Regions from separate parts of the Streptomyces sp. NBC_01460 genome, predicted to be linked through region 2. Evidence: riboswitches for the same ligand, from Rfam matches in the RefSeq annotation. Region 2 holds a riboswitch; each other region holds the start of a gene.

Region 1 (7,407 bases), 1.9 Mb from region 2:
CGTGGTCGGCGCCTCCGCCGCCGGGCTGACCACCGCGGAGGCACTGCGCCGCAAGGGATACGAGGGCAGGCTGACGCTGCTCGGCGGCGAGCTCCACCCGCCCTACGACCGTCCTCCGTTGTCCAAACAGGTACTGGCCGGCGCCAGGTCTCCCGACACGGTCCGGCTGCGCACCTCCGACGTGCTGGACGCCGAGCTCCTCCTCGGCGATCCGGCGGTCGGCCTCGACCCGCGGACCCGTACCGTGCGCACCGCGTCGGGCCGCGAACTGAGCGCCGACGCCGTCGTCGTGGCCACCGGGCTCCGGCCGAGGACCCTGCCCGGCGCGCAGGACACCGCGGGCGTCCACGTGCTGAGGACCCTCGACGACGCGCTGGCGCTCCGGTCGGACCTGCTCGTGTCACGGCGGGCCGTCGTGGTCGGGGAGGGGGTGCTCGGCTCCGAGATCGCCGCCACCGCACGCTCCATGGGCCTGGACGTGACCCTCGCCGGCCCCCGGCCGGCACCCATGCTGGCCCAGCTCGGGCCGCTGGCCGCAGGACTGCTCGCCGAGCTGCACACGGGGAACGGCGTACGCCTCCGGCTGGGCGGGGCGGTCGCCGGGCTCGAGGCCGCCGGGGGCCGGGTGACCGGAGTGCGCCTGGGCACCGGGGAGGTGCTCCCCGCCGATGTCGTCGTGGTCGCCATCGGGGCCGAACCAGCCACCGGATGGCTGGCCGGCAGCGGGCTGCGCGTCGACGGCGGCCTGGTCTGCGACTCCCGCTGCCGGGCGGCGGAGGGGATCTACGCCGTCGGGGACGTGGCGGCCTGGCACCACGAACTCCTCGACACCACGATGCGCCTCGAGAACCGTACGAACGCCACCGAGCAGGCCCTCGTCGTCGCGGACAACATCCTGGGCGCCGACCGGCCGTACGTCCCTGTGCCCTACTTCTGGACCGACCAGTTCGATGCCCGCATCCAGGCCCACGGCCGGCCCGGGCCGGACGCCGAGGCCACCGTCGTGGACGGCGACCTCGCGGGCGGACGGTTCGTCCTGCGCTACGCGCGCGACGGAAGGGTGACCGGCGTCCTCGGCTGGAACATGCCCAGACAGGCCCGACTGCGCCGCCCGGAGATCGGCGGTCCCGTCCCGTCCCTCGAACCGTCCGCGCCGTGACAGCGGCCGACGGCGCGTCAGCCCCCGCACGACGAAGTGAGGAAGCGATGACCAGCACGGCACGCCCGGAAGAGGTACACCCGTCAGCGGCCCCGGAATTCCCGATGTCCCGGGCGGCGGCATGCCCCTTCGACCCGCCACCCGCCCTGAAGGCCGAGCAGGAACAGGGGCCGCTCCGGAAGGTCCGCCTGTGGGACGGGACCACGCCCTGGCTGGTGACCCGATACGCCGAACAGCGCACCCTCCTCGCCGACCCGAGGATCAGCGCCGACGTCACCCGGCCCGGATATCCCAGCCCGGCGCCGCTGAGGGGGACGAGCTTCAGCTTCATCCTGATGGACGACCCCGAACACGCCCGTCAGCGGCGGATGGTGACGGCCCCCTTCACGATCAGGCGGGTGGAGGCGCTACGGCCCGCCGTCCAGAAGATCGTGGACGGACTGATCGACGAGATGCTGTCCGGCCCCGCGCGGACCGACCTCGTCCAGGCCTTCGCCCTCCCGGTCCCCTCGCTCGTGATCTGCGAACTGCTCGGAGTGCCGTACGGCGACCACGACTTCTTCCAGGTCAACAGCAAGACCCTCATCAGCCGCAGCGCACCGCCCGAGGCGCGGGCCGCGGCCCACGCCGACCTGATCGGGTACCTGGACGAGCTGATGGGCGACAAGATCGCCGGTCCGGCGGACGACCTCCTGTCGGGACTCGGTACGCGCGTCGAGGCGGGGGAGCTGTCCCGCCGTGAGGCGGCCGAGATGGGCGTGCTCCTGCTGATCGCCGGACACGAGACCACCGCGAACATGATCGCCCTGGGCACCCTCGCCCTCCTGGAACACCCCGACCAGCTCGCCCTGCTGCGCGACACCGGGGACGCGAAGGTGGTTTCCGGCGCCGTGGAGGAGCTGCTGCGCTACCTCAACATCACCCACGGCGGCCGCCGCCGTGTCGCGCTGGAGGACATCGAGATCGCCGGTGAGGTCATCCGGGCGGGGGAGGGGATCATCGTGCCGAACGACATCGGCAACCGTGATCCCGAGGTCTTCCCCGACCCCGACCGGCTCGACCTCCGGCGTGACGCGCGCCGCCACGTCGCCTTCGGCTTCGGCGTGCACCAGTGCGTCGGCCAGCCGCTGGCCCGCATGGAGCTGCAGGTGGTCTACAGCACCCTCTACCGGCGCATCCCGACCCTGCGCCTGGACACCGCCCTGGAGCAGCTGTCGTTCAAGCACGACGGATCCGTCTACGGGGTCCACGAACTGCCCGTGGCCTGGTGACTCCTCCCCCCACCGTCCCCTCATCGACACCGACGACGAAGGAGTGCTCATGAAAGTGACCCTCGACCAGGACAAGTGTGTGGCGTCCGGACAGTGCGTGGTCGCCGCCGCTGACGTGTTCGACCAGGACGACGACGGCATCGCGGTGCTGCTCGACCCCGCACCGCCGTCGGACCGGGCCGACGACGTCGAGCAGGCCGCGGCGGTCTGCCCGGCCCTCGCCATCACGGTCCAGGACTGACGGTCCAGGACTGACGGGAAGGAGCCCGGGGGCGGCGGCGGTGGCCCGCGGCCGTCCCCCGGTCGACGTCTCCCCGTCGTCGTTGCGCAGGGGCTCCTTCCGCTACGGGAAGAGGAGGAGCTTGCCCGTGGTGGACCGGGACTCGATGTCGCGGTGCGCCCGCTCCGCGTCCCGCAGCGGGTAGCGCCCTCCGACAGCGGGAAGCAGTACCCCCTGGCGCACCAGGTCGAAGAGCGCGGCGCTGTGGCGCAGGAGCTCCTCGCGGCCGGGGATGTGGTCGCGGAAGACCGGATAGCAGACCTTGATGCTGCGGGGCAGCTCCCTCATGTTCAGTACGGGGACCGTGCCGTTGAACGCTCCGTAGTAGAGCAACGTCCCGTGGCGCCGTACGACGCCCATCGACGCCCGGAACGTGGTCCCGCCCCCGCCGTCGAACACGGTGTGGACACCGTGGCCGCCGGTCAGCTCCAGGACGGGTGCCACGAAAGCGTCCCCGCTGGACACGATCGCGTGGTCCGCCCCGTTGCGCCGGGCCGCCTCCGCCTTCTCCTCGGTGGAGGCGAGCCCGATGACGGTCGCACCACGCGCCTTGATCATCCGGGTCAGATTATGTCCCAGGCCGCCGGCCGCCCCGTGGACCAGCGTCGTCTGGCCAGGCTCCACCGGGGCTGCCTCGGTGGTGAAGTGATGGGCCGTGATGCCCTGCATCATGAGGCTCGTCGCCGTCTCGTCGGAGATGTCGTCCGGCACGGGCACGGCATCGGCGGCAGGCAGCACGATCTGTTCGGCGTAGGAGCCGGACGCGTACACCCAGGAGACTCGATCGCCGACGGCGAACCCGGTCACGCCCTCGCCCAGGGCGCCGATCCGCCCGGCACCCTCCACGCCGGGCGTGAAGGGGACTCCGCCCGCGGAGGGGCCCAGTCGGCGCACACCCGTGTCCATGAAGTTCACACCGGCCACCGTGACGTCGACCAGGATGTCGCCCGGGCCGGGCCTGGGGGCCGGACGGTCGACGAGCCGGAGTTCCTCCGGGCCGCCCAGTCGTTCGATGACGATCGCTCGCATGTTTCCGTCCTCTTGTCTGCTCTCGTTCCCTGTGGACGGGTGCCAGAGTCGTCCGGATAAAATGGACTGGCAAGTCCAGAAACGGAGGCAGGCATGCCGAGCGGGACCAGTGCCCCACCGCGACTCACGGCCAAGGGGGCGGCCACCCGGCGCCGCATCGTGGAGGGCGCGGCGGAGGAGATCCGGGCCAGGGGCGCCGGGGCCACCACGCTCGACGACGTGCGGGCGCGCACTTCCACGAGCAAGAGCCAGATCTTCCACTACTTCCCCGGAGGCAAGGAGGAGCTGCTCCTCGCTGTCGGGGCCCGCGAGGCCGAGCGTGTCCTGGAGGACCAGGAGCCGCACCTCAGCGACCTGGGTACGTGGCAGGCGTGGCAGGACTGGCGCGACGCGGTCGTCCGGCGATACGAGCAACAGGGCGTCAACTGCCCGCTCGGCGTGCTGATCACCGAGCTGGGCCGCACGACCCCCGCCGCCCAGGCGCTGACCGGACGACTGCTCGACCAGTGGCAGGCGGCCCTGCGTGCCGGGATCCGCCTCATGCAGGACAGTGGCGAGGTCGACCCCCGGCTGGACACCGACCGCGCGGCTGCCGCACTGGTCGCCGCGGTGCAGGGGGGAGTGGTCATCCTGATGTCCACCGGCCGGATCACCCACCTGGAAGCCGCGCTGGACACGTCGCTGGACCTGCTGCGCGCCACGGCCGCGCCGGCGCCCTCCCCCGAGGTCTGACCGCAAGGGCCTGACGCGCGCCGGGCCCGTCACCGGCCGGGCGCCTCGCGAACCCTCGGCAGTCCCTTCCGGCAGTCCCTTCCGGCCCCGCCCGGCCCTTCCGCTCAGTGTGGCCTCCAGTGCAGCTTGCCGCCGCCCACCCACCGGACGGAGGCCGGGTCGTCGAGGTCGTGGACCACGACCCCGGCCGTGGCGGCGGCGCTCAGGACGTCCGTCATGGCGGTCGCCGTCCCGATCACCTCGCCGTCGATCTCCACGACACGGAAGGGCGGGTCACCCGGCTGGACCGGCAGGACGGTGATCCGGGGGACAGGCGCGTACGGGCTCTCAGTCATAGGCAGATCGGTTCCACGCCGACGCTCCAGGTACGCCTGCGGGCATCGGGCGTGAGTCATATGCCCGATTTGGAGTGTTTTTTGAATTTAATCCCGTAATCCATAAAAGGCCATTTCGTGCGACCTGGGCCCCTGCGGGTAGGCGCAAAACGCCCGAATCGGACTCAGTGACCAGGGTCACCTCCGACGCCCCGGACGCGGGCGTGCGCCCGTCGGTTCCCTTCTGCGGCAAGAGAAATGAGTGACGCGATGTGGGGTGGATTACATGAATTCCCGTGAATTGATCTTGCGAATGAATTGTGATCACTCCGCCAGGCTTGTTCCTTTCCCTATTTCTCGCCTACGGTCACCATCACTCCGGGCGGAACGCCGAATCCTGCCGCCGTCCGGTTACCCGACCACTTCTCGTACGGCAGGAGCGGGGGACCCAAGTAAGCGCCGATCCGGTTTCCGGAGCGGCTCGGGGTGAAGTCGCATTCCCATGCGGCCGGGCATCTCCAGCTCGAACCCGACAGCTCACTTCGCAGGCGGCGGAGAGGAATTCAGCATGCCCGAAAGCGGTAAGCACCGTCGTTCCAGGACCACTTCGCTCACCCGCGGCATCATCGCCGTGAGCACGGGTGGAGCCGCCCTGGCCCTGCCCCTCATCGGTGCCACCGGCGCCTTCGCCGCCCCGGCCCAGCCCGCTGCGGTGGAAAAGGCTGCAACGTCGACTGCTGTGTCCGGCAAGGGAATTGCCGCGCAGAAGTCCACGTCCACCACCTATTCCGTCGTCTTCGGCGACACTCTCGCCAAGATCGCTCGCGAGCATTCCGTGAGCGGTGGCTGGAAGGCCCTGTACGAGGGCAACAAGAAGGTCATCGGCGGAAACCCGGACCTCATTCACCCCGGCCTGAAGATCACCATTGGCGCCAAGGGTGAGAACAAGGCGGCGGACAAGGCCGACAAGGCCGGGTCCAAGGCTTCCGACCGTGCCGAGAAGAGCGCCGACCGCGCCGACCGCTCGGAGCGCACGAGCACGTCGCTCGCCACCGAGGGCGCTCCGGCCGCCGAAGCCGCCCCCGCGGCCGCGCCGGTCTCGTACACGAACGACCTCGACGGCTGGATCAAGGAGTCGCTGGCCGTCATGGCCGAGCACGGCATCCCCGGCACCTACGAGGGCATCCACCGCAACATCATCCGCGAGTCCGCGGGTGACCCGAAGGCCATCAACAACTGGGACATCAACGCGATCAACGGCGTCCCGTCGAAGGGCCTGCTGCAGGTCATCGACCCGACCTTCCAGGCGTACCACGTGCCCGGTACGTCGACGGACAGCTACGACCCGGTCGCCAACATCACCGCCGCGTGCAACTACGCCGCGGACCGGTACGGCTCGATCGACAACGTCTTCGGTGCCTACTGAGGCTCCATGGACACGGGGCCTCTGACACACGGCGTGTGACAGAGGGCCGGCATTGAAGGGTGGTACGGGTTCGGCGGAACCCGCACCACCCTTCTGTCGTGTCCGAGGTCCCCCGGTGCTCCCCCACCGCGGCGGCCGGCACCCGCGCGACAGGCCGGTCGGGGCCGGGGTGACTGGCCTCGTACAGGTTCGTCGTCCATACTGCCCGCCGTGGAGCAGCGCATAGATTCGAACAACAAGCCCGAGTTCGCCGCGGGGACAGACCCGGCGTACATCCCCGGCCTGACGGCCCCTGCCCCCGCGCGGACGGAGGCGGAAGCGGAGAAGGCGGAGCCCGGCGAGGTCCCGGCGGGCGACGTCGCGGACGCTCCCGCCGAGGGTGCGGCCGAGGAGGCCGCGGAGGAGTCCACGGCCGCCGCCGACGCGATCCCGGACGACGAGGCCACCCCGGACGGCGAGGCGGTGAGCGAGGACGCCGGAGCCAAGGACGCCGACGGCGCCGAGGACAAGGACGCGCCCGTCTTCGAGGTCAGCGACCGGCGCGGATCGATCAGGGTGGACGCCGCGGGTGTCCGCTTCCGGCTCGACGACCAGGAGGCGGAGTTCGACTGGTCCGAGATCGGCGCGGTCGAGGTCAGGACCGGCCGCTTCGGGCGCCGGTTCACCGTGACGGTCCACCTGTCGAGCGTCCGGTGGTTCAACGCCGAGGTCGAGGCCGGGGCCCGAAGCGAGCTCAAGGGGTGGACGGCGGAACTCGACGAGGTGCTCGACGCCTACTTCGAAGAGGCCTGACCCCCGCGTCCGGGGCCGCACACCGGGCTGCTCGCCGGCCCGGTGCGCGGCATGCCCTGACGGGGGCCGGCCCTCGACCGCCGTGCCCGGCCCCGGCCGTCGTGCCCGGGCACCGCGGGCCGGAGGCTCAGGCCCCGGCCGCCGTGCCGAGCACCACGGACCGCGTCAGATGGCGCGGAAGGTCGGGATCGAGACCGCGGGCCGCCGCTCGGGCGATCGCCAGCCGCTGGACCCGGACCAGGTCGGCCAGCGGGTCCAGAGCGCTCTCGACCCAGCGGGCCCCGGTCGCCAGCACCTGCTCCCGGAGCCCCTCCGGGGCCGCGCCGAACATCCAGGTCGCGGTCCCGGCCGTGGCGATGCTGATGGGGCCGTGGCGGTATTCCATCGCCGGGTACGACTCCGTC
Region 2 (7,407 bases):
CGAGGAGGGTGCCGTCCATGATCGTCTCCTAGCGCGGATGCGCCCGGCCTCCCCTGGCTCCATCACATCGGGTGAGGCGGTTGGGCCGACGCCGGCACCTGTGGATGCCGCGCAGACGGGACCGAACACCGAAAGGCTTGCCCCTCCAGCCTCCCGCCGCTCCGGACACCTCGCAATCGCGGGGCGCGGTGCCCCGTCCCGGCTGCTCCGGGACGGGGTACGGCGTGGGGTCAGCCCTGCCGAACGGCCGGGGCGTCGGCCTCCGGGGCCAGGGGGACGGACTCCGAGGGAACGGGCTCCGCCCGCTTCCCGCGCAGATGCACCATGAGCCCGATGAAGCCTGCGGCGAATCCGCTGAACAGGCCCGATATCCCGTGGTTGAGCGCGTTGACCGAGGCGCTCTCCGGCACACCGATGACCAGGTAGTTGACGGCCGCGCTGATCACCGCACCGAAGACGGCGCCGATCACGCCGCTGACGAGGGACACGCGCAGGGGTGACGGCGCGGCCGAGGGGTACGGGGCAGGTCTGTGCGGTGTGGACATGGTGGGAGGCCCTCCAGCAGGCGATACGCAAGATCGGGGGGTGCGGCAACACCCTTGCCTACGCCACTCCGCCTGGCAACATCCCCGTATACAGGCCGTGTTGGCGTACCGCGTGGAGGCCGGCAGGATCCCGGCCCGGGAGTGGGTGCGAAAAGTGGTCGGAGCACCGTCCCGGATGGCGTAGAGTTGCAATCACAACGACGCGGGGTGGAGCAGCTCGGTAGCTCGCTGGGCTCATAACCCAGAGGTCGCAGGTTCAAATCCTGTCCCCGCTACTGAAAGACAGAGGCCCGGATTCTTTCGAGAATCCGGGCCTCTGTCGTATGCCGTCACCCGGCCGCCGGTCCCGGGCTTGACCTTGACGCCGCGTAAAGATCTAGCGTTTCCGTCATGGAGTGGTCCATCCAGGAAATCGCCCGGCGCGCCGGCACCACGAGCCGCACGCTCCGGCACTACGGAGACGTCGGTCTCCTGGCACCGAGCCGCACGGGTGCCAACGGTTACCGCTATTACGGCCAGGAGGCTCTGGTCCGGCTCCAGCGCATCCTGCTGCTGCGGGAGCTGGGGCTCTCCCTGCCCGCGATCAAGGACGTGCTGGAAGGGCAGCGGGACACCTCCGCCGCGCTCCGGACCCATCTGCGCCTGCTGGAGCAGGAGCGGGAGCGCATCGGCCGGCAGATCGCCTCGGTGCGGACCACTCTCCACCGGACCGAACAAGGGGAGGAACTCATGGCGGAGGACGTGCTCGACGGCTTCGATCACACGGAGTACGAGCAGGAGGTCACGGAGCGCTGGGGCAGGGAGGCGTACGAGCGCGGCGGCCGGTGGTGGCGCGGACTGACCGAGGACGAGCGCGCCCGCTTCCAGGGCGTGCACGAGGTCATCGCCCGGGACTACGGGGAGGCCAGGGCCGCCGGCCTGGCGGCGGACAGCGAGCAGGTGCAGGACATCGCGCGGCGGCACTGCGAGTGGCTGTCGGCGACCACGGAGCCCACGCGCGCGTACGTGACCGGCCTCGGGGAGATGTACGTCGCCGATCCCCGCTTCGGGAGGAACTACGATCGCCACGGAGACGGAACCGCCGTCTTCGTACGGGATGCACTGACGATCTACGCGCAGCGCCGGCTCTCCGACTGACCTCCGGAGGACGGGGCTCCGGCGTGCTCCTCCCTTTGGCCGATGACGAGTCGCCGCTCGGCGCGGCTCCGGCCAGCCTGGGTGGGGCGCGGTACCGTCCGCAGCCGTGGGTGGACCGGGCAGGGGTGTTGCACAGGTGGGGAAGCGGGACGGACGCCGACGGGGCGTTCCCGGGAGCGCCCGCTCCCAGCGGTTCGTGCGTGCGTTGCCCGCCCTGATGATCTGTGCCGGGGTGGCCTTCGACCTCGCCACGCCGCCCGAGGTCACCGCTGTCCCGCTCTTCGCCGCCGCGGCGCTCGTCGCCGCCCCGTTCTTCTCGCTGAGCAGCACCGTCCGCATCGGGATCGCCGCGGTCCTGGTCGTGCTCGCCATCCGGCTCTCGGACGGCGTGCTCCTCAGGGTCACGCCGGTCACCGACCTGCTCACGCTGATCACCGTCGTGGCCCTGTCCCTCGTGATCAACCGCGTCGTGCACCGCGGCAACGAGCAGCTCGCCTCGGCGAGGGTCATCGCCGAGACGGCGATGCGTGCGGTGCTCCCGGTGCCGGACGCCCGGATCGGCGGGCTGCACATCGCGGCGCGGTACGAGGCGGCCCAGGCGGACGAGTTCGTCGGCGGCGACCTCTTCGCCGTCGCGGACACGCCGTTCGGGGTCCGGCTGGTGGTCGGGGACGTGCGGGGCAAGGGGCTGGACGCCGTCGCGGCCGTGGCCGTGGTGATCGGGGCGTTCCGGGAGGCCGCCGAGCAGGAGCTGTCGCTGGAGGGCGTGGTCCAGCGACTGGAGCGGGCGCTGGCCCGTGAGGGCTCGCGGCGGGGCGGGCTCGACTCCATGGAGGGGTTCGTCACCGCGGTCCTCGCGGAGATCCCGGCCGGTTCGGACACCCTGCGGGTCGTCAACCGCGGCCATCCTGAGCCGCTGGTGCTGCACGCGGACGGGGCGCTCGACGTGCTGGCCCCGACCGTGCCCGCCCTGCCGCTCGGGATGGGGCTGGACGTGTGGCCCGACCGGTCGGACGAGTGGGCGCTGCCGGCCGGGGCGACCTTCCTGGCGTTCACCGACGGCCTCTCCGAGGCGCGCGACGCGCAGGGTGTCTTCTACGACCCGGCGGCCCGGCTGCGCGGCCGGCTCTTCCCGGGGCCCGAGGAGCTGCTGTCGGCGCTCACCGACGACGTACGGCTGCACACCGGTGGCCGGTCGACGGACGACATGGCGCTGCTCGCCGTCGGCCGGCCTTCGCACGGGCAGCAGGAGCGACGGACGACGGTGAAGATCGTGGGGCGGGACAGTGAATGACCGGTCGCGACTTTCGGTAGTCGAAGGACCGCGCTCCGCATAACATATGACGCACCATCAGAAACTGCTGGCTGGATGAGTGGTGCTCAACTCGCCCGTTTGCGCCCGTTTGACCCCTGAAAGTCCAGGCCGGAGGCGTGAACGATCTGTGGGAACAGCTTGGAATCGGACCCGGGTGTCTATTAACGTTCGATAACGCAGCGCGGTTGTACCCGCCGTCGCAAGAGACGGCACCGTGCGCAGCGCCGAATTCCGCAAGGGAACCGGGGAACCACCTACATGGGGTGAATCGGGCACCTGTGTCTCGCGAGAGACGAAGGGGCCCGTAGGAGACCTTCCTGCTCCGAACCCGTCAGCTAACCCGGTAGGCGAGAAGGAAGGAAAGGAGAGCGCCCACGTGGCGTCCAATCAGCCTGCCCCCGAGGCCCCGTCATCCTTCAGGACCGGAGGCTTCGGTGATGAGGACAGGACGTGGGAGGAATGGAACCCCACCGAGGAGTCCATCCGCCCCGTACGCGGCCGTCATCGCGTAGCCAAGCAGCGCGGTCTCGCCCGTAGCTCCACCGTCCTCGGCGTCGGCGTCATCGCGGCCGTCGGTGCGGGCGGCATGGCCACCGCGCAGAGCAAGCCGCCGGTCTCCATCTCTCTTCCCGATTCCATCGCGGACAACCTTCCCGACGCCAAGTCCCTTCCCGGCGTCGGTGCCTTCATGTCCGGCGACTCCGACGCGGAGCACGAGACGGCCGCCGCGTCCTCCCCGCTCACCACGGCCGGCATCACCGCCGCCGAGGCCCAGCAGGGCACCACCGACGCGGGCGAGGCCCTGCGCGCCCGCATCCTCCAGCAGGCCGAGCAGCAGTCGGCGGGAGCCGAGGCCGAGGCCAGGGCCGCCCAGGAGCAGGCGGCGGCCGAAGCGGCCGCGACCCAGGCCGCCAAGCAGCAGAGCGCCGCCGAGGCCGAGGCCGCCGCGGAGAAGAAGGCCGAGGAGGAAGCGGCGAAGAAGAAGGCCGAGGCCGAGCGCCTCGCCAAGCTCGCCGCCAGCTACGCCGTCCCGACCTCCTCGTACACGATCACCTCGACCTTCGGGCAGTCCGGCTCGATGTGGTCCTCCGGCTACCACACCGGACTGGACTTCGCGGCTCCCACCGGCACGCCGGTCAAGGCCGTGCACAGCGGCACGGTGAAGTCGGCGGGCTGGTCCGGTTCGTACGGCTACCGCACGGTCCTTGAGCTCGACGACGGCACGGAGGTCTGGTACTGCCACCAGTCCTCGATGGACGTCACCGCCGGACAGAAGGTCACCACCGGCGAGACCATCGGCCGCGTCGGCGCCACCGGCAACGTGACCGGCCCGCACCTCCACCTGGAGATCCACACCGCGGACGGCTCGGGTGTGGACCCGATGAGCTGGCTGCGCGGCAAGGGCCTCACGATCTGATCCCCGGCGCCGCTCCTCGGCGCACCGGAACCCCGGCGGCCCTGACGCACGACCCCCCGACGTCAGGGCCGTCGGTCTGCCCGGGTCCGCCCGGCGTCGCCTGTCACGGGGGCGCCGGGCCCACCCGGGCCGCGCGGGGTGCGGGCCGCGAATCGGAATAGGTGCCTCCGTCAGCTGGTTGTACCCGGGTATGACTTCTCTGCGCCCGCTCGGTTCCTCCGGCCTTCAGGTCTTCCCCCTCGCCCTCGGCGGCAACGTCTTCGGCTGGACGGCCGACGAGGACACGACCTTCGCCGTCCTCGACGCGTATGTGGCGGCGGGCGGCAACTTCCTCGACACCGCCGACTCCTACTCCGCCTGGATCCCAGGCAACGAGGGCGGTGAGTCGGAGACCCTCATCGGGAAGTGGCTCAGGGCCCGCTCCCGCCGTGACGACGTCGTCATCGCCACCAAGGTCGGCGCCCACCCGGCGTACAAGGGGCTCTCGCCCACCACGATCAAGGAGGCGGCCGAGGCGTCCCTGCGCAGGCTCGGCACCGACCACATCGACCTCTACTACACGCACTTCGACGACGAGAGCGTCCCCGTCGAGGAGATCATCACCGCCCTCGACCAGCTGGTGAAGGCCGGCACGGTGCGGGAGATCGCCGCCTCCAACATCAGCCCCGCGCGGCTGCGGGCCTCCCTGGACTTCTCCGAGCGCGAGGGCCTGGCCCGATACGTGGCACTGCAGCCGCACTACAACCTCGTCTCGCGCGACACCTACGAGGGCGCGCTCCAGGACACGGCGGCCGGTGCCGGTCTTGCCGCCGTCCCGTACTTCGCGCTCGCCTCCGGCTTCCTCACCGGCAAGTACCGGCCGGGAGCCTCCGTCGAGAGCGCGCGGGCCGAAGGCGCGGGCAAGCACCTGGAGACCGAGCGCGGACGCACGGTCCTCGCGGCGCTCGACAGGATCGCCCAGGAGCACGACGCGGAGATCGCCACGGTCGCCCTGGCCTGGCTGGCCTCCCGGCCGACCGTGGCCGCCCCCATCGCCTCCGCCCGTACGGTCGAGCAACTGCCCGCGCTGGTGGCGGTGGCCGGTCTCCGGCTGACCGAGGCGGAGCTGGCGGAACTGACCTCGGCGTCGGCCTGACCTGACGGGGCGGGAGCCCGGCGAGCGCGCCGGGCCCACCGCCGAGGGTGAGTTGGCGGGATCTCCGCCCAGGGTGCGTGCGCGGGGTTCCCCCGGGAGTGAGTGCGCCGGGTCCACTGCCGGACGGCCGGGTTCTCCGACCGGTCCGGAGGCGGCCTAGCGATCCTCCAGGTACGGGTTGTGGCCGCCGTAGTGACGGTGCGGCGCGGGGAGCTGCTGCGGAGGCCCGTTGCCGTAAGGGACCTGACGGGGGAACGGCGGCGGCCCGGGCGGCCGGTGAGCCCGCCGCAGCCGGCCCGTCGCGTGCGCGGCGTACGTCAGGGCCGGGCCCGCGATGTCCCTGCGGTGCCAGAGATGGTGCAGCAACTCCTGCTCGCGGACGGCGAAGTCCCGGCCGGCCCCGTCGTGGCGGGCCCTGCGGCGCAGCATGGCCAGCGACGTCGCGAACGACTCGTACTCCGCGACGGCGCGTGCCGCGGCCCGGCCCCGCGCGGGGTCCGGGTGACTGTTCCAGTGCCTGGCCATGTCGCGGGCCACGCCCCGCGCCCGCATGGAGGCCAGCGCGAGGGGCTCGGCCGGGGTCAGCCAGCCGGCCGCCGCGTAGACCGGCAGCTCGGTGGAGAGTGTGCGCAGCTCCCGCTGGCGCGACCAGATCGCCAGCCAGGTCACCAGTCCCAGGGACGGCATCATGAACGCGCCGTACACCAGGTAGAAGCCGTACGGCCCGAAGGACGACGAGCCGTTCCACAGGGCGTGCATGCCCATGGCGAGGCCGAGGCCGACCGGCGGCAGGACGACCCGGCGCACCCGGTGACGTGCGCCGCCGAGTGCCGCGATGCCGAAGCCGATACCGGAGAGCACCGTGAACAAGGGGTGCGCGAACGGCGACATCACCACGCGGACGAAGAACGTCCCCACCGTCACGGAGGCGAAGCCGGTGGTCCCGAGCTGCTGGTCCTCGCCGAAGGCGTTGCCCAGGTAGAGGATGTTCTCGGTGAAGGCGAAGCCGGTCGCCGTGAAGCCGGCGACCACGATGCCGTCGACGATCCCGCCGAACTGCCGTCTGCGGAACAGGAAGATCAGCAGGACCGCGACGGCCTTGGCGCTCTCCTCGACCACCGGGGCGACCACCGTCGCCCCGAGGGTGTCGGCGCCCGCCGGATCCGCGGTGGCCGTCGCTATCCACTGGGTCGCGAAGGAGTTGGCGATGATCGCCACGAGCGCGGCGGCGCACGCGCCCCAGGCGAAGGCGAAGAGCAGATTCCGCCACGGCCCCGGTTCGACCCGGTCGAGCCAGCGGAACGCCGCCATCAGCAGCGGCACGGGCAGGACGGCCAGCCCCAGTCCCACCAGGAAGCCCTCGGTGCCCGTCTGTCGGCGCACCAGGGCCAGGATCACCAGCCCGCAGAGCGCGAGCATCGTGATCACCGCACCGGCGCGGAACGCCTTGCTGCGCCAGACCATGCCGACGCGGCGGGGCCGGTAACGCCACTGGCCTCGCTCCGGGACGGCGCCCAGGAACTCGTCGAGCTGCTGCTCCTCGAGAACCGGGACGGCCGGCTGCTGATGCTGCACGGACCCCTCGGACACCTCACGACCCTAACGAGGGGGACCGACAACTCGCCACGGGGTGGTGGCCGGAGAGCCGGACGGTGGCTGATCAGCGACGGGTGAACAGCACGTCGTGCACGACGTGGCCCTTGTCCAGGCCCTGGCCCTCGAAGCGGGTCAGCGGCCGGAACGCGGGCCGGGGCGCGTAGCCGCCGTCCGCCTGGGTGTTCTCGAACAGGGGGTGCGCCGTCAGGACGTCCAGCATCTGCTCGGCGTACGGCTCCCAGTCCGTCGCGCAGTGGAGGAC
Region 3 (7,407 bases), 2.9 Mb from region 2:
CATGGGCCTCGGCGCAGACCGGTGACCGGCTGTCGGTTCTGTTCACCCCCTGGGGCGAGGGCCTGGTGCGGTCCTGGTACCGGAAGGCGCTCGTCGAGCTGTCGCGGCTCCCGCACATCCGCCGGGTCGCCATCCAGACCAACCTCAGCGGCCGCACCGCCTGGCTGGGTGAGGCGCAGCGCGACAAGGTCGCCCTCTGGTGCACGTACCACCCGGGTCAGACGCCGTACGAGCGGTTCCTCGGCCGGTGCCGGGAGCTGGCGGCTCTGGGTGTGCGCCACAGCGTCGGGGTCGTCGGTCTGGAGGAACACCTGGAGGAGGCCCGCCGGCTCCGCTCGGCGCTGCCGTCCGATGTGTATCTCTGGGTCAACGCCGCCGAGGGCCACACGTACACCGACGAGCAGGCCGACCGCTGGACGGCCCTCGACCCCCTGTTCCCCTACAGCAGGCACCCCCACCGCTCGGCCGGACTCCCGTGCAGGACGGGCGGATCGGTCGTCTCGGTGGACGGTGACGGGACGGTGCGCCGCTGTCACTTCGTCCGCGACGAGCTGGGCAACCTCTACGACGGGAGTTATCGGAGCTCACTCGGCCCGCGCGGCTGTCCGCTCGACGTGTGCGACTGCCACATCGGCTATGTGCACCTGGAGACACTGCCGCTGTACGACGTCTTCGCGGGCGGGGTGCTGGAGCGGATACCCGCCCGTCCGATGCGGATACCCGCCCCGGACGGGCTCGTGCCCGCGGACCCGGCCCGGCGTCTGCTCCCCCTCGTCGGCCGCTGACCGCCCGTCAGCGGCAGGGGTCAGAGCGGCAGCAGGTCGGGGCGCTTGGCCTCGACGTGGTCCCCGGAGGACTCCCCGCGCAGTCGCCGCCCGATCCACGGGACGAGGTACTCGCGCGCCCACTGGATGTCGTCACGGCGCACCTCGAACGTCCCGCGGTGCACCTGCGGAGGCCACACCTGGTCCGGGTCGGCCGGCGCGTCGAGGCCGAGGACCTGGGCGGCGCGCAGCGCGACCCGGGTGTGCCCCTCGGCCGAGAGGTGCAGCCTGTCGCTGTCCCACGCCCGCCGGTCCTGCACGGACCGCAGGGACCACAGGTCCAGCACCGGGCAGTCGTAGCGGTCGGCGATGGACCGGACGTGCGCGGTGAACATGGCGATCTTGCCCCGCAGGTGCTTGAGCACGGGGATGCCGCGGGTGTCGAACCCGGTGGTGACCATGACGGTTCCGACCGCCTGGGTCAGCTCGGCGACCGCACGCTCGAAGCGTTCCGCCACGTCGTCCGGGTCGGAACCGGGGCGGAGGATGTCGTTGCCGCCCGCGCAGAAGCTGACCAGGTCGGGTGCCAGCTCCTTCGCCCGGGGGACCTGTTCCTCGACTATCTGGTCGAGGAGGCGTCCGCGTACGGCGAGATTGGCGTACCGGAAATTCCCGTGCGGGTCGTCCGCGGGGCCGACCGTCGCACCGAGGACGGGGAGCTGGTCCGCGAGGAGGACCGCGAGCCGGTCCGCCCAGCCGACGAGCGTCCCGCCGGGGCCGGGGTCTCCGACACCCTCGGTGAAGCTGTCGCCAATCGCTGCGTACGACCCGATGATGCCTCGTTGTCTGTTTCTCGAATCGTCTGCCACAAGCGCTTATCCTGCACCTTCGAATGTGACCTACGCGACCGTAATAAGGGGTTGACGGGTGGTGAGAAAGACCACCCGGTCAGTTTTTGGTAAAGCAGGAATAAGGAGAGGGGCGGTGCGCCGTGGCGCACCGCCCCTCTCCTCGAAGCGATCGAACCGGGTGATGTGTCCCGGACGGAGTCTCAGATGGAGACGCCGTGCGAACGCAGGTAGGCGATCGGGTCGACGTCCGAGCCGTAGCTCGGGCCGGTCCGGACCTCGAAGTGGAGGTGCGGGCCGGTGGAGTTGCCGGTGGAGCCGGAGAGGCCGATCTGCTGGCCGCCGGTCACGGTCTGGCCGGCCGAGACCTCGAGCGAGGACAGGTGGGCGTACTGGGAGTACATGCCGTCGCTGTGCTGGATGACGACCTCGTTGCCGTACGAGCCGCTCCATCCGGCGGAGACCACGGTCCCCTGGCCGATGGATCGGACGCTGGTGCCGGAGGCGGCCTGGAAGTCCGAACCGGTGTGGTAGCCGCTGGACCAGCTGGCGCCTGAGGCGCGGTACTGGGTGGTGACCACGGCGTTCTCGACCGGGGTGGCCCAGCCCGATCCGGTGCTCTCCGACGCGGCGGAGTCGGCGGTCTTCGCGGCCGTCTCCTCGACCGGAGCGGCGGCCTTCTCCGCGGGAGCGGCGGCCTTCGGCGCGGCCTTGGAGGGCGCGGCCTGGGCTGCCTTCTCCGCGGAGCCGGACGCCTTGGCGCCGAGGGTGAGCTTCATGCCCGGGCGGATCAGGCTCGGGTTCTCGCCGACGACGTCACGGTTGTCCTGGTACAGCTTCTGCCAGCCGCCCTTGACCTTCTTGTCGGCCGCGATCTTCGCCAGGTAGTCGCCGGAGACCACGGAGTAGGTCTTCGCCGAGCTCTTGGCCGACGCGGGCGCGCTGTGGGCGGCGGCGGACTTGGCGGCCGGGGCGGCCTGCTCGGCGGCATGGGCGCCGGTGGCGCCGATCAGCGGGAGGGCGAGGACGGCGCCACCGGTCCCGGCGGCAAGGACGCCTCGGGAGATCGGGCCGGTCTTCGTACGACGGTGCTTGCCTTTTGCGGGCATGGGGGAATTCCTCTCCGGCGCCTGCGAGGTGAGCTGTCGGGTTCGGGCTGGAGATGCCCGGCCACGTGGTGCGCGACTTGACCCCAAGCCGTACCGGATCCCTCCGGCCGGCGGCCTACCTGGTTCCCCCGCTCCTGCCACACGTGAGTCGGTGCGGATTCCGGGCGGCGGCAGGATTAGGCGTTCCGTCCGGATTGACCGTGACCGTAAGCGAGCCGGGACGCCGCGAACAAGCCCCGCATTGCGGACCGGAATCGGCGCTTCAATTCCGGTGCGGAATTCCCGTCACACTCCGTGGATCCGGGATCTTGGCTTTCCGCACGGCGTCCGGAATACCTGTCGCGATCTCCGCCACGCACCGTCACGGATATGATCCCGCTCACCCACCTCACCCCATCTCCCGCACAAGCGGGGCATGTTCCGCTAAATACGCCAATACGGACATGTCATGGCCACCACCTACAGGGCGGACCGACACCTCTGCGACCGAGACGGTTGGCCGATGCAGCCATGTCGTATCGTCGCGAGCGTGCCCCCGTCGGCGAGCGGCGCCGACGCCCGACACCCCAGGAGCCCTTGTGACGCAGCTGCCAGAGGTCCCCCCGGCCGGCCCCGAGCCGACGGACGTCGACCTGACCGGTGTCCGCAACTTCCGCGACGTCGGCGGGCTTCCGACCATGGACGGCCGCACCGTGCGCTACGGGCGCCTCTACCGCAGCGGCCATCTCGCCCACGCCACGGAGGCCGACGCCACCTTCCTCTCCGGGCTCGGCCTGCACACGGTCTTCGACTTCCGCAACGCGGCCGACCACAAGCTCGACGGCCTCGACGTGGAGCTGCCGGGTGTCCGGAATGTCAGCATTCCTCTCTCCGACCCGGCCGACGGCGCGGAGTTCTGGCGGCTGGTGCGCGACGGGAACATCCAGCAGCTGCGCTCGATCCTGGCCGACGGCAAGGGGACGGACCGCATGGTCGCCTCGTACCGCTCGATCATCAAGGACCGCACCGCCGAACACAGCCGCGTGCTGCACGCCCTGGCGGAGGACAGCATGCCCGCGCTGATGCACTGTGCGGCCGGGAAGGACCGGGCCGGCCTCTCGGTCGCGGTCTCCCTGCTCGCGGTCGGCGTCGAGAAGGAGGCCATCGAGGCCGACTACCTCAAGTCGAACGACGCGCACCGCCGCTACAAGGTGAAGCGCAGCGACTCCTCGTCGGCGGGGATGTCCGACGAGGTGATGGAGCTGCTCAACCCCCTCTTCGGCGCCCACCCCGACTACCTCGGCGCCGCGTTCGCCGCCATCGAGGAGATCTGGGGCAGCACGGACCGCTACTTCCTCGAAGGCCTGAAGATCACCCCCGAGACCCGCGAGCGACTGCGTGAGCGGCTCGTCGAGGACGCGTGAGCACCGGGGTCAGCCCTTGCCGGCCACGGTGAAGAGAAGGAAGAGGAAGGCCGCGACCACGTGCCCGGCCACCAGGTAGGCGAGGAGCCGGATCACGACGCCGCGGGGCATCCGCCGCTCCTGGGTGTCCGCGCTCCTCGCCCTCCGGGGAGTCAGGGGGTCGTAGTGCTCCGAATCGGACATGACAGTCCTCTCTTCCGGCATCTGGGACCGGCGTGACGAACGGGACGGGACGTGCGGTGCGGGGTGCGTGAGCGGGATCAGAGCCGGTGGACCGTGCTGCCCAGGCACAGCTCGGCGGTGGGGCTCTGCAGCAGCGTGTGGACGAAGAGCAGGCGCGCCCCGCCGGCGTCGAGCGCTGCGATCCGGTGCGGGGTGAGCGAGTCGAAGTGCGCGCTGTCCCCCGGACCGAGGTCGTGGACGGTCTCGCCGAGCACGACCCGGAGCCGGCCGTCGAGGACGTACAGCCACTCCTCACCGGGGTGGACACGCACGAGGTCCCCCTCGGTGCCGTACGGGACGTGGACCCTCAGGGCCTGCATGGCGCGGCCCGGTCCACCGGCCTGCCGGTAGACCCAGCCGCCCGCTCCGGTGCCGCGCGGCGTGGCCTCGAGGCGACCGCCGCGGACGATCGCGTCACGTTCGGGCGGCATCTCCCCCAGGAGCTCGGAGACGGTCGTACCGTAGACACGGGCGAGGCCGAGCAGCATCGGCAGCGAAGGCTGTCTGCGGCCCGTTTCGAGCCGGGAGAGGTGGGCCGGCGAGAGGCCGGCCCGCCCGGCCGCCGCCTCCAGCGTGAGGCCGCGGTCGCGCCGCAGGTCGCGCAGGCGCGGTGCGACCCCGGGGAGCTCGTCGGCCACCCCTCCGTCAGGAGGATTCATACCTCCATTGGGCCAGGACCTTTCCTCTGAGGCAAATTTTTTGCCTCAGAGGCAAAGAAGCCCGGAGACGCTCAGCGGTTGGCGACGGCCTGTTTCACCAGGGTCCGGCCGAAGTCCCACATCAGACCACCCCCGCTGTGCGCGTCGTCCATGACGGCGGTGAACGCGGTCACGAAGCGGTCGACGTCCGGTTCCCCGATGACCAGCGGTGGAATCAGCTTGATCACCTCCAGGTGGTCTCCCGACACCTGGGTGAGGATCCGGTGCTTCTGCAGCAGCGGCACCACCACCATCTGCGCGAAGAGGCCCTTGCGGGCCGCCTGCAGCATCGTCCAGCGGCTGCGGAGCTTGAGGGAGGACGGCCGGCCGAACTCGATGCCGATCATCAGCCCGCGTCCGCGCACCTCGTGCAGCAGCTCGTAGCGGCCGACGAGCGCGGCGAGCCGCTCCCGCAGCAGGTCTCCGGTGCGACGGGCGTGCGCGACGGTCTCCTCCTGCTCCATCACCGTGAGGACGGCGAGCCCGGCCGCCATGGCCTGGGCGTTGGATCCGAAGCTCGCGGAGTGGACGAGGACCCGGTCCATGGAGGAGTAGACGCGCTTGAAGATCCAGTCCTTGCCGAGCGTGGCACCGACCGGCACGTACCCGCCGGAGAGCGCCTTGGCGACACAGAGCAGATCCGGTTCGACGCCTTCCTCGTGCTGGTACGCGTAGAAGTCACCGGTCCTGCCGAGCCCGGTCTGCACCTCGTCGGCGATGAGCACCGCCTTGTGCCGGTGGAGCAGTTCCTGCGCCTCCCGGAGGAAGCCGGGCGGTGAGGCGTGGACACCCTTGCCCTGGATCGGCTCCACGACGAGCCCGGCCACGTCACCGCGCCTCAGCTCACGCCGGAGGGCGTCGAGGTCGCCGAGCGCGATGGCGGTGTCGGGCAGGAGGGGCGCGAACCCGTCCCGGAAACCCGTCTCCCCGTTGACGGAGAGCGAGCCGGCGGTCAGCCCGTGGAAGGCGTGGTCGCAGTAGAGGATCCGCGGCTTGCCGGTGGCGTACCGGGCGAACTTCAGCGCTGTCTCGACCGCCTCCGTACCGCTGTTGCCGAAGAAGACCCGGTCCAGGTGCGGGCTGTGCGCCAGCAGCTTCTCCGCCAGCAGTCCGGGCAGCGGCTGGCAGTCGAAGCGGGTGAGGTCGGCGAGCGAGGCGTCCAGGACGTCGTGGAGCGCCCTGCGCACGACGGGGTGGTGCCTGCCCAGCCCCATCACGCCGAACCCGGCGAGCATGTCGAGGTAGTCGTTGCCCTCCGCGTCCCAGAAGTGCGCGCCCTCGGCTCTCTCGTAGACCTTGTCGAAACCGAGGGTGCGCAGCATCCGCGGCAGCTGGTGGTTGAGGTGCCGGGTGTGCAGCTCGTAGCGTTCGCCACCTCGTTCCGCGAGGAGCCGTGCCAGATCGAAACCCTGCTCGTCGTCCTTCATGACCCGTTCTCCTCAGGCACGTGCCGCTCTCCCCCTGCCGTGCGGCGCTCCAGCGCCGCACGGATCCGCCCGGCGACCTCCACCGGGGTGAGCCCGATCTCGGCCAGTACCTCACCGCGCCCGGCGTGCGCGAGGAACTCCTCGGGGATGCCGAACGTCCGAAGTGGTACGTCGACGTCCGCGTCCCGCAGGGCCTGTCCGACGGCCCAGCCGACTCCGCCGGTCCTGCTGTTGTCCTCGACGACCGCCACCAGCCGGTGTCGCGCGGCGAGCGGGGGCAGCTGCTCGTCGACCGGCTTGACCCAGCGGGGGTCGACGACCGTGCAGCGGATCCCGGATGCGGCGAGCAGATCGGCCGCCCGCAGGCAGAGCGGGGCGAACACTCCGACGGCCACCAGCAGGACGTCCGGATCCGGTGCCCTGTGCAGGACGTCCATCCCGCCGATCCGTCCGACCGCCGCGACGGACTCCCCCACCGACTCCTTGGGGAAGCGGATCACCGTCGGCGCGTCCTCGACCTCGACGGCCTCCCGTAGTTCCTCCCGCAGCCGGTCGGCGTCGCGCGGGGCCGCGATCCGGAGCCCCGGGACGACCTGGAGGACGGACAGGTCCCACATGCCGTTGTGCGAGGGACCGTCGACGCCGGTGACCCCGGCCCGGTCCAGGACGAAGGTCACCCCGCACCTGTGCAGGGCGACGTCCATCAGCAGTTGGTCGAACGCCCGGTTGAGGAAGGTCGCGTAGACGGCGACGACCGGGTGCAGGCCGCCGGTGGCCAGCCCGGCGGCGGAGACCGCGGCATGCTGCTCGGCGATCCCGACGTCCCAGATCCGGTCGGGGAACTCCGCCGCGAAGCGGGTCAGCCCGACCGGGTGCAGCATGGCCGCGGTGATCGCGACCACGTCCGGGCGCTCGGCACCGATCTCCGCGATCTCG

Evidence for each region. A riboswitch is a leader RNA that binds a small molecule or an ion and turns the genes downstream of it on or off. The one in region 2 is predicted to bind cyclic di-AMP.
Region 1: it holds a riboswitch for cyclic di-AMP, as region 2 does, so the genes downstream of both, OG488_RS28985 (LysM peptidoglycan-binding domain-containing protein) here and OG488_RS20025 (M23 family metallopeptidase) in region 2, are expected to answer to the same signal.
Region 3: it holds a riboswitch for cyclic di-AMP, as region 2 does, so the genes downstream of both, OG488_RS33085 (M23 family metallopeptidase) here and OG488_RS20025 (M23 family metallopeptidase) in region 2, are expected to answer to the same signal.

What each region holds. Positions count from the first base shown of each region.
Region 1 is NZ_CP109473.1:6,406,904-6,414,310, forward strand. It holds gene OG488_RS28955 (NAD(P)/FAD-dependent oxidoreductase) at 1-1,159, shown strand, start outside; gene OG488_RS28960 (cytochrome P450) at 1,207-2,430, shown strand; gene OG488_RS28965 (ferredoxin) at 2,480-2,671, shown strand; gene OG488_RS28970 (quinone oxidoreductase family protein) at 2,774-3,739, opposite strand; gene OG488_RS28975 (TetR/AcrR family transcriptional regulator) at 3,833-4,471, shown strand; gene OG488_RS28980 (hypothetical protein) at 4,576-4,806, opposite strand; cyclic di-AMP (ydaO/yuaA leader) riboswitch at 5,166-5,351, shown strand; gene OG488_RS28985 (LysM peptidoglycan-binding domain-containing protein) at 5,354-6,211, shown strand; gene OG488_RS28990 (hypothetical protein) at 6,422-7,003, shown strand; gene OG488_RS28995 (SIS domain-containing protein) at 7,131-7,407, opposite strand, start outside.
Region 2 is NZ_CP109473.1:4,478,767-4,486,173, forward strand. It holds gene OG488_RS20000 (FAD-binding oxidoreductase) at 1-19, opposite strand, end outside; gene OG488_RS20005 (hypothetical protein) at 231-545, opposite strand; tRNA gene OG488_RS20010 (tRNA-Met) at 747-820, shown strand; gene OG488_RS20015 (MerR family transcriptional regulator) at 936-1,682, shown strand; gene OG488_RS20020 (PP2C family protein-serine/threonine phosphatase) at 1,789-2,976, shown strand; cyclic di-AMP (ydaO/yuaA leader) riboswitch at 3,210-3,362, shown strand; gene OG488_RS20025 (M23 family metallopeptidase) at 3,374-4,414, shown strand; gene OG488_RS20030 (aldo/keto reductase) at 4,605-5,549, shown strand; gene OG488_RS20035 (PrsW family intramembrane metalloprotease) at 5,706-7,139, opposite strand; gene trmB (tRNA (guanosine(46)-N7)-methyltransferase TrmB) at 7,210-7,407, opposite strand, start outside.
Region 3 is NZ_CP109473.1:7,341,324-7,348,730, reverse strand. It holds gene OG488_RS33095 (STM4011 family radical SAM protein) at 1-785, shown strand, start outside; gene OG488_RS33090 (SGNH/GDSL hydrolase family protein) at 806-1,633, opposite strand; gene OG488_RS33085 (M23 family metallopeptidase) at 1,816-2,721, opposite strand; cyclic di-AMP (ydaO/yuaA leader) riboswitch at 2,727-2,885, opposite strand; gene OG488_RS33080 (tyrosine-protein phosphatase) at 3,300-4,124, shown strand; gene OG488_RS33075 (DUF6126 family protein) at 4,134-4,307, opposite strand; gene OG488_RS33070 (helix-turn-helix domain-containing protein) at 4,385-5,005, opposite strand; gene OG488_RS33065 (aspartate aminotransferase family protein) at 5,077-6,471, opposite strand; gene dxs (1-deoxy-D-xylulose-5-phosphate synthase) at 6,468-7,407, opposite strand, start outside.